Regions from separate parts of the Mesorhizobium sp. B2-3-7 genome, predicted to be linked through region 3. Evidence: predicted binding sites of a transcription regulator. Region 3 holds the regulator's gene; each other region holds the start of a gene.

Region 1 (3,272 bases), on a different contig from region 3:
GCACCTCGATCCTGAGATCGATGCGGTCGAGCAGCGGTCCCGAGATGCGCGCCTGGTAATCGGTGCGGCAGCGTTCGCCGCGCAGGCAGCGATAGCCGGGCTCGCCGGCCATGCCGCAGCGGCACGGGTTCATCGCCGCCACAAGCTGGATGCGCGCCGGATAGGTGACGCGGTGGTTGGCGCGCGCGATCATGCAGTCGCCGGTCTCGAGCGGCTGGCGCAACGCGTCGAGCGTCTGCGGCGTGAATTCGGGAAATTCGTCGAGGAACAGCACGCCGTGGTGCGCGAGCGACACCTCGCCCGGCTGCGCCCGGATGCCGCCGCCGACCATCGCCGCCATCGAGGCCGAATGGTGCGGCGCGCGGAACGGCCGCCGGTCGGTCAGCTTGCCCTCGCCAAGCTCGCCGGCGACGGAGGCGATCATCGACACTTCGAGCAATTCCTTCGGCGCCAGCGGCGGCAGGATCGACGGCAGCCGCTGCGCCAGCATCGATTTTCCCGATCCGGGCGGGCCGACCATCAGCAGGTTGTGCCCGCCGGCCGCCGCCACCTCCAGTGCCCGCTTGGCGGTTTCCTGGCCCTTGATGTCGGCAAGATCGGGCAGGTCGCGCGCCGCGGCATGGATGCCGGCCTCCGGCCGGGACAGCACCTGCGTGCCGCGGAAATGATTGGCGATGGCGATCAGGCTGCGCGGCGCGAGTATGTCAAAGTCCTTGCCGGCCCAGGCGGCTTCCGGGCCGCAGGCGAAGGGGCAGATCAGCCCCTTGCCTTCGGAATTGGCCCCAATCGCGGCCGGCAAGGCGCCGGCGACGGCGGCGATGGTGCCGTCGAGCGAGAGTTCGCCAAGCACGACATAGCCGGCCAGCATGTCGCCCGGAATGGCGCCAAGCGCCGCCATCAGGCCGAGCGCGATCGGCAAATCGTAGTGGCTGCCCTCCTTGGGCAGGTCGGCGGGCGCCAGGTTGACAGTGACCTTCTTGGACGGCATCGACAGGCCGGAAGCATGGAGTGCCGCCTGCACCCGTTCGCGGCTTTCGGCCACCGCCTTGTCGGCCAGGCCGACGATGTGCATGTTGACCTTGCCGGGCGCTATCATAACCTGCACGTCGACCGGAACGGCCTCGATGCCCTGGAAAGCAACCGTGCGAACCCGCGCCACCATGTTTTGCCCCCGGATCTGGGCTTGCCCCAAGCCTTTTGCAATCAGGCCGCGAAGGGCCTGGCCCGGAGACAATCACAATTCCTCGGCTAAATCAAGAACATTACAGGAACATGAAATCGCTGAAGTTGCAGCGCGATTGTCTCCGGTTGCAAAAACGGAACATGGTTAATACGAAATGAAAACGGTTACTTCCGCTTGGCCTCCACCGCGTCCCAGAACAGGCTGGCGATGTCGGCGCCGCCGAAGCGTTTGACTTCACGCACGCCGGTCGGCGAGGTCACGTTGATCTCGGTCATGTAGTCGCCGATGACGTCGATGCCGACGAGGATGAAGCCGCGTTCCCTCAGCGCCGGCCCGATGCGGGCGCAGATCTCGCGTTCGCGCTCGGTCAGCTCGGTCTTCTCGGCGCGGCCGCCGACATGCATGTTGGAGCGGGAATCGTGCTCGGCCGGCACCCGGTTGATGGCCCCGACCGGCTCGCCGTCGATCAGGATGATGCGCTTGTCGCCCTTGCGCACATCCTTCAGGTAACGCTGCACGATGTAGGGCTCACGGAACAACTGGCCGAACATTTCGAGCAGCGAGGCGAGGTTGCGGTCGGCCTCCAGCAGATGGAAGATACCCGCGCCGCCATTGCCGTAGAGCGGCTTGACGATGATGTCGCCGAATTCCTTGCGGAAGGCGGCGACCTCCTGGGGATCCTTGGTGATCAGCGTTTCCGGCATCAGGTCGGAAAACTCGGTGACGAAGATCTTTTCCGGGCTGTTGCGCACCCAGGCTGGGTCGTTGACCACCAGCGTCCTGGGGTGGATGCGCTCCAGTATGTGCGTGGTGGTGATGTAGTTCATGTCGAAGGGCGGATCCTGTCTCAGCAGGATCACGTCCATCTCCGACAGGTCGGTTCGCACCTTCTCGCCCAGCGAATAGTGGCTGCCCTTCTCGTCGCGCACCTGCATCTCCTCGATGCGGGCGAACACCTTGCCGTCGCGCAGCGACAGTCGGTCGGGCGTGTAGTGGTAGAGCTGATGGCCGCGCCGCTGCGCCTCCAGCGACAGCGCGAAAGAAGTGTCTCCGGCGATCGACACGGTGGAGATGTGGTCCATCTGGACGGCGATTTTCAGCTTCATGGCAGGTCCCCAGCACGGTCGATGAGAGAGCGATATAAGGGTCCCGGCGCCTTCTGCCAATCGGGCCACGCCGCTAGCGGTCGAAGACCAGCCTGGAATAGCCGAGAAAGGACAGCGCCATGGCGGCCAGCGAAGCGAAAGCAAGGGCGGCCAATGGCGGGGTTGTCGGCAGGACGACAAGGATGGCGCAGTAGACCAGATAGTTGGCGATGCTGGTGGCGATGCCGACGCTGCCATAGCGCACGCCTTCCCGCACCAAGCCGCGGCTCGACGGCGAGAAGGTCAGATGCCGGTTTGTCTGCCAGGTGACACAGAGTGCAAAGCCGATGGACAGCATGCGGGCGCTGAAAGGGCCGAGCGGCGTGACGGCAAGCAGCAACCAGAGGGCGGCCGCGTCGGCGACGAAGCCGATGCCGCCGGCAAAGACGAAGCGGACGAGACGGCTCACCGCTTCATGCGGCGCGAGGCGTCTTGCCTGGGCCGGCCTTCGCGGCAGTCGGCTCGCTGGCGCGCTCGCGCCGCTCTATGCGGCCCGAAGGCATCGACAGGTAGAAGATGCGCTTCTGTTCGGCGCGGCCGCGCGACACCGAGTCGAGGATCACCCCAGTCACACCAGCCAGCATCGAGAGCAAGAGCAGGCCGACCGACAGCACCCATGTCGGCATGCGCGGCACCAGCCCGGTCTCGGCGAATTCGACCAGCACCGGCGCCATCAGGAACAGGCTCGACGCCAGGAAGACCAGGGCGAAGGCGCCGAAGAAACGCAGCGGTTGCGTTTCCTTCATCAGCATGGCGAACATCCAAAGGATCCTGGCGCCGTCGCGAAACGTCGAAAGCTTCGACGACGAGCCGTCCGGCCGCTTGCCGTAATCGAGCGCGATCTCGCTGACGGGCAATTTGAGCTGCGAGGCATGCACCGACATTTCGGTCTCGATCTCGAAGCCGCCGGAGACGGCCGGGAAGCTCTTGACGAAGCGCCGGGT
Region 2 (3,272 bases), on a different contig from region 3:
CCGCTGTTTCTGGCGATAACGCGCGGCATGAACCGCGAGGAGCGCCAGCAGGTCTCGGTCCGCGCCTCGGTCATTGGCTTCCTTGTGATGGCGCTGTTCGCGGTTGCCGGCGCGTCGATCCTGTCGGTGTTCGGCATCACGCTGCCGGCATTCCGCGTCGCCGGCGGGTTCCTTCTGTTCTTCATCGCTTTCGAAATGGTGTTCGAGCGCCGGCAAGACCGCAAGGAGAAGATCGGCGACGTCGCCATCACCAAGGACATGATCCACAACATCGCCGCTTTCCCGCTGGCGATCCCGCTGATCGCCGGCCCTGGCGCGATTTCGGCGACTGTGCTGCTCTCCGGCTCGTTTCAGGGTTTTGGCGCCCAGGCGGCACTGGTCGGCATCATCTTCGTCTGCCTCGCCATCACCTATCTCGTGTTCGTGCTCTCGGAGCGCATCGACCGCATCCTCGGCCAGACCGGCCGTTCGATCCTGACCCGCCTGCTCGGCGTTATCCTGGCGGCACTTGCCGTCCAGTTCGTGGCTGACGGCATCAAGGCGCTGATGGCCTCATAGGCCGCTTATTTTGCCGTCGTGTCGATAATTTCGAAATCGTGGGTAATGGCGGCGGTCTTGGACATCATGGCCGAAGCCGAACAGTATTTTTCGATCGAGAGATCGATCGCCCGCTTCACCTTGTCGGGCGACAGCGCCCTGCCCTTGACGATGAAATGCATATGAATGCGGGTGAACACCTTGGGATCGGTCTCGGCTCGGTCGGAATCGAGCTCGACCACACAGTCCTCGATCGCCTCGCGCCCCTTTTCGAGGATATGGACGACATCATAGGCCGAGCAGCCGCCGGTGCCGATCAGCACCAGTTCCATCGGGCTCGGCCCCGGCGTTCTCCCTTCAGGGCCGAACGCGGTCCCCAGTACGACCTTATGGCCTGTGCCGGACTCGCCGACGAAGGTGCGTTCCTCGACCCATTTGATGCGTGCTTTCAACTGATATTCCTTCCACTCGGGATCACGGTCTGGCTTGCGCGACGCCGAAGACCACGTCGTGCAAGATTCTGCCGGGCACCAGCGTAAAGACACCGGCACCCACCAGTGCAAAGATATACAACGCAATCATCGCCTTGCGGTGCTTGGCGACGCGGTGATTGCGTGCATGCCAGACCGCCAGCGGCACCGTGACCAGCACCAGGATCGACAAGAGATGGATCGGGCTGAAAGGGCCAATGAGCCGTATCTGCTGGATCCAGAAACTCGAGATGGCGACGGCCAGCATCAGCGCCGCCCAGAGATAGCCCATCGCGCGGTGGCGCAGCGTGCCTTTCGGCAGCGCCAGCTGCACGCCGCCTATCGCTAGCGCGGCAAAGGCCGCGAGCGCATGCCATGGGATCGGAGGACGTGCCGATAGGAGCGGTCCGAGCGACATCGCGCCCTCTCCTCAAATGCCCGTCACGCCGTGTCGATGCTCAGAACGGAATTTCGTCGTCCAGCTCGCGCGACGAACCGCCGCCGCCCTTGGGAGCGCCGCCGCCACGATTGAAGCCTTCGTTCGGGCCGGACTGGCCAAAATCGGAACCACGGCTGCCGCCGCCGGAATAACCGCCGACCTGGCCGCCCTCGCCCTGGCCGCGCGCGTCGAGCATCTGCAGCTCGCCGCGGAACCTCTGCAGCACGACTTCCGTCGTGTATTTGTCGGCACCGGTCTGGTCTTGCCATTTGCGTGTCTGCAACTGGCCCTCGACATAAACCTTCATGCCCTTCTTCAGATACTGCTCGGCAACCTTGGCGATGCCCTCATTGAAGATGACGACATTATGCCACTCGGTCTTTTCCTTGCGCTCGCCGGAATTCTTGTCGCGCCAGCTTTCCGATGTTGCGATGCGGATGTTGACGACCGGCTCGCCAGAATTCAGGCGGCGGATCTCCGGGTCCGCTCCGAGATTGCCGACCAGAATGACCTTGTTGACGCTACCCGCCATGATACTTCTCCGCGCTCGTCCGAAACAAATTTTTGTCGCAGCACCTTACAGGTTGCGCACACCCGTTGCCTGCCGTGGCTGCCTTTTCCCACAAGGTTTTTGTTCTCTTTTCGTTCCTATACGCATCGCCGCTCATTGTCAAGGAATGGCAGTAATGCCGGAGCCGCCAGCTTCCCTTCATATGGGCCGTAAAACATCGCTTGCCAAATCGATAAGTATCGACTTATGCTTTCGCCATGATCGAAGCGGAAATTTTCCGGGCGCTGGCCGACCCCACCCGACGCGCCGTCTATGAACGCCTCGCCACCAGCGAGATGACGGTGTCGCAGCTGCGCACCGGCATGACGGTATCGCAGCCGGCTGTGTCGCAGCACCTGGCGGTGCTGCGCAGCGCAGGCCTGGTGGTCGAGCGGCGGGCGGGCCGCAACGCCTATTACCGCGCCGATCCGCAAGGGCTCGACCCGCTGCTTGGCTGGATCGAACGCTACCGGACGTTCTGGCCCGAGCGCATCGAAAAACTGAGGACGGTTCTCAAGGACATGGACCAATGACGCACGCACCAGTGACCGACGAAAGCCCTGCGCGGACCGCCCCCGACGCGATCGAGTTCGAGTGCGATCTCCCCGAGCCGCCGGAAAAGGTATGGCGGGCGCTGACCGTGCCCGAATTGCTTGCGGCCTGGATGATGCCCAACGACATCAATCCTGAGATCGGCAGCAATTTCGCCTTTGCCGGGGCGGATGCGCCGATCGAATGCGAGATCCTCGATGCCGAGCCCGGAAAAAGGCTTCGCTATTCCTGGCGGGAACAGCCGCGGCCCGACGAGGAACGGAACCCGCTCGACAGCATCGTCACCTTCACGCTCGCCCGCACCGTTTCGGGCGGCACGCATCTGCATATTATCCATGAAGGCTTTGCCCGTGCGGCGACATCCGCCGCCAGGCCCATGGTGACCATGGCAGGCGCCGGCTGCCGGCTTTCATTCGCTGCGCGTGCCTCCGGCCGCCGCCCCGCAGCCAATTCATTTTGCCTTCTGCAGCGCGCCGCTTGAGTGGCCGACACATGAAAAACGGAGAGAGACGATGACCGGTTTTGCCAATCTGGTGCCGATGGTGATCGAGCAGTCGAGCCGCGGCGAGCGCGCCTTCGACATTTTCTCGCGGCTGCTGCGCGAGCGCATCGTCTTTATCAACGGCGAGATCAACGACGGCATGTCGGCGCTGGTCTGCGCCCAGCTTCTGTCGCTGGAATCGGATAATCCCGACAAGGAGATCTCGCTTTACATCAACTCGCC
Region 3 (3,272 bases):
GGATTTGTAGTTGACGTGGTTGACCAGGATGACCGCGACCCGCTCGTCGATCAGTTCTTCTATGGTCGGCGCATCGACACCCTCGAGCCGCAGCACCGTGCCCGGCCGCGTCGAGGCAACGCCTTCGGCCATATAGAGATCGGTCGGAAAGCTGTCCCCCTCGGCGATGATGACTGACCTGTCCGGCCGCATCCCGAGTGCCGCATGCAGCACCTTGTAGATGTTGATCGAGGTGGTATCGCAGACCACCGTCTGGCCGGCGGCGGCCCCGATCAGGCGCCCGAGTTGGTCGCCGAGTTCGACCGGCATGTCGAACCAGCCGGCGGTGTTCCAGGCGCGGATGAGATCCTGCGCCCACTCCTGCGTGGCGGCCTTCTGCAGCTCGCCGAACACGGCTGGCGAAGCGGCGCCCAGCGAATTGCCGTCGAGATAGATCACCCCCTGGGGCAAGGTGAAGCGGTCACGCATGGCACGCAGCGGATCCGCGGTGTCCATTGCCTCGATCGCTGCGAGATCGGGAATTTTGCTCATGGTCGCGATGTTCCTCGGTGAGAAGAGCGCCCTGGAAACGGGCCGGCTGTTTTGCCGCCCGGGCAAGGGCTGGCCGCATAGAGGCGCAAGAACAGGGTGAACGCCCGGTTCGATCTTTGCTCGATTTCCGCCCGAGGCAGTTCCTCGAGCACCCCAACGATCCGGCGAACCTGGAGATCGCCGATCAAAAGACTGATGTAGATGTCGGCGGCTTCGGCAGGATCGTCACAGGCGATCAGGCCGGCCCGACTTGCGGTTCGAAGCAGGTCGCCAACAAGCGGCATTATGGTATTGCGGCCGAATTGCGCGATCGATTGGCCAAGCGTGCCTGTATCGTTGACGTCGCCGGCCGCGGCGCGATTGAGCGCCACCGCCTTGTCGCCCGTCACGAGGGTCAGCAGGACTGGCCCGAGCAAGTTCAGGGTTTCGAGCGGATCGCGCGCCTGGTGAAGGGCGTCCTCCAGCAGCTTCCTTGCCTCTCCCGCATTGGCTTCGATCAAGGATCGAAACAGGGTCTGCTTGTTGCCGTACCAGTTGTAGAGGGTTTCGTTCGAGGCCGATGCCCGCTTGGCGATAGCAAGCAGGGAGGCGCTCTTGTAGCCGGCTTCCCGGAGCACCGCATAGGCGGCCTCCTCTATCCGTTCGCGTCGCGCGGCCTGCTTCGGCGTGGTCATTGGTGTTCCTCTTCGAAAACCGTACATTATTATACGGTTTCGTCAAGCGAACGAACGAACGCAGCCCGTCGCGACCAGTGGTGGTGTCTGGCCGTTTTCCGGCGGAAGTTGGCATTTTGGTTTCGTTTCGTTCACGAGCCGCAGGGGTTTCTAATCCGCCCAAACGCACCCCGCACCTGCCGGTCACCCAGCTTGCAGGCTTGTGCCAAGAGTGGAGACCGGTCGGGCCACAGGCCATTAACCAAAATAGTTTCAAAGGGCCCGGGAGCGCATTGACGACGGACCGCGCTGGCAGGATGCTGGCTGCGGGAGGGCATTTCGTTTCCGTCGCCTTAACAAATTCATTAAACTTTAAATGGTTGCGGAACACAACTGGAACAGATAGTGTTTGTTCTGGGTTTGTTTTCTGATTCTGGTTCCAGACCCTTCGTGCAATGCCTTTGGGGGCCGCCATGCTCACGCGCAAGCAACATGAACTCTTGATGTTCATCCATGAACGGCTGAAGGAAAGCGGCATTCCGCCGTCCTTCGACGAGATGAAGGAAGCGCTGGACCTCGCCTCCAAGTCGGGAATTCATCGGCTGATCACGGCGTTGGAGGAGCGCGGCTTCATTCGCCGCCTGCCCAACCGGGCGCGCGCGCTGGAGGTGCTGCGCCTGCCGGACTCGATCGCGCCGGGTCTTAACGCGGCAAAGAAGTTCTCCCCGAGCGTCATCCAGGGCAGCCTCGGACAGGGCAGCAGCCCTAGCCGGCAGATCAAGCCGGCGACGTCTTCGCGTCTGCCCGCTGCCGGCAATGACGACGACGCGGTTTCAGCGGTGTCGATCCCGGTCATGGGTCGCATCGCAGCGGGTGTGCCGATCGACGCCATCCAGCATCAGACGCATTCCATTTCAGTGCCGCCTGACATGATCATGGGCGGCGAACACTATGCGCTGGAGGTCAAGGGCGATTCGATGATCGAGGCCGGCATTTTCGACGGCGACACGGTCATCATCCGCAATGCCGACACCGCAAGTCCCGGCGAGATCATCGTGGCCCTGGTGGACGAGGAGGAAGCAACGCTGAAGCGCTTCCGCCGAAAGGGTGCTTCGATTGCGCTCGAGGCTGCCAATCCGGCCTATGAAACACGTATTTTCGGACCGGACAGGGTCAAGGTGCAAGGCAAGCTGGTCGGCCTGATCAGGCGCTACTGAGCGGGGTCGGCGATGGGCTTTTCGGGTTTACGGTAAGGCGGCAGTCCCCTTGCCTCGCGTGAGAATTTCCGCTGTTCGTGCCAGGGCCGATATGGCCTGTCGACGGCAAAGCTGACCCGTGCCGGTGCCGTCGCCGATTGCTGGTCGAAGAAGACGGCGGCACTTCCCTTGCGAGCGAGCTGCCGCTTGGTGATGACGAGAACCAGCGGATTGTGGCAGGGATCGTAGCCCGCGGGGTCGTTGATGACGATCAGATCCGCATAGGAGCAGGCCCTCCAGGCGTCCTTGCGATCCTCCACCTGCGCGATGATCGCCCCCGAGGTATGCCGGGCCATGCACAGGCCCGTGAAGCAATAGAAAGGCGCTCCCGCCGGAAGTTGCGCGGGATCGAAGATGTCGAACTGTCGGTCTCCGCTGTCGAACAGTTCCGGCGCAACGATGGTTTCGGACTTCAGCGCGCGTTTCCAATTATCGACGGTGAATTCGTTCGGGCGCGCCCGGTTGATCGCGAGCTCGCCGCCGCCGATCGGCAACGCCACCAGGCGGGCATCCTCCGAAATCAGCACGTCCGGCGTGCGCGTGTCCGAGACGGTCAACAGGCCGGCGAGCGCGAAGGGAAGTGCCGCCAGCCGCAGCCATGTCGTGGCCATCGTCGCGATGACCAGGGCGATCGCCACCAGAAGGACGGATTGCTGCGAAATCAACCCGACCGCGTCGACCGGCGAGCGTTGCGAGATCCATCCTGATATGGCGATCATCGCGGTCAGTCCCTTGCCCATCAGATAAAGGGATGGTCCATCGAACCCGAACGGCATCAGCAGCGCGCTGGCAACCGCAAGGAACATCACGACCGAAACGATCGGCATGACGG

The links. The regulator LexA, encoded in region 3, represses DNA repair genes until DNA is damaged. The targets are predictions, from matches to a motif close to TGTTCNNNNTGTGTTCNG.
Region 1: FJ940_RS02930 (YifB family Mg chelatase-like AAA ATPase) is a predicted target of LexA. The motif match lies at 1,256-1,273, and genes of this name have one in related genera.
Region 2: FJ940_RS09715 (single-stranded DNA-binding protein) is a predicted target of LexA. The motif match lies at 2,079-2,096, and genes of this name have one in related genera.

The regions. Positions count from the first base shown of each region.
Region 1 covers NZ_VFVV01000001.1:576,189-579,460, forward strand. The annotation lists gene FJ940_RS02930 (YifB family Mg chelatase-like AAA ATPase) at 1-1,162, opposite strand, end outside; gene gshB (glutathione synthase) at 1,348-2,289, opposite strand; gene FJ940_RS02940 (GtrA family protein) at 2,363-2,737, opposite strand; gene FJ940_RS02945 (glycosyltransferase) at 2,742-3,272, opposite strand, start outside.
Region 2 covers NZ_VFVV01000004.1:43,533-46,804, forward strand. The annotation lists gene FJ940_RS09700 (MarC family protein) at 1-558, shown strand, start outside; gene FJ940_RS09705 (OsmC family protein) at 564-989, opposite strand; gene FJ940_RS09710 (DUF2306 domain-containing protein) at 1,012-1,425, opposite strand; gene FJ940_RS09715 (single-stranded DNA-binding protein) at 1,466-1,978, opposite strand; gene FJ940_RS09720 (metalloregulator ArsR/SmtB family transcription factor) at 2,215-2,529, shown strand; gene FJ940_RS09725 (SRPBCC domain-containing protein) at 2,526-3,029, shown strand; gene FJ940_RS09730 (ATP-dependent Clp protease proteolytic subunit) at 3,061-3,272, shown strand, end outside.
Region 3 covers NZ_VFVV01000015.1:39,488-42,759, reverse strand. The annotation lists gene kynU (kynureninase) at 1-531, opposite strand, end outside; gene FJ940_RS24455 (TetR/AcrR family transcriptional regulator C-terminal domain-containing protein) at 528-1,205, opposite strand; gene lexA (transcriptional repressor LexA) at 1,658-2,401, shown strand; gene FJ940_RS24445 (ComEC/Rec2 family competence protein) at 2,395-3,272, opposite strand, start outside.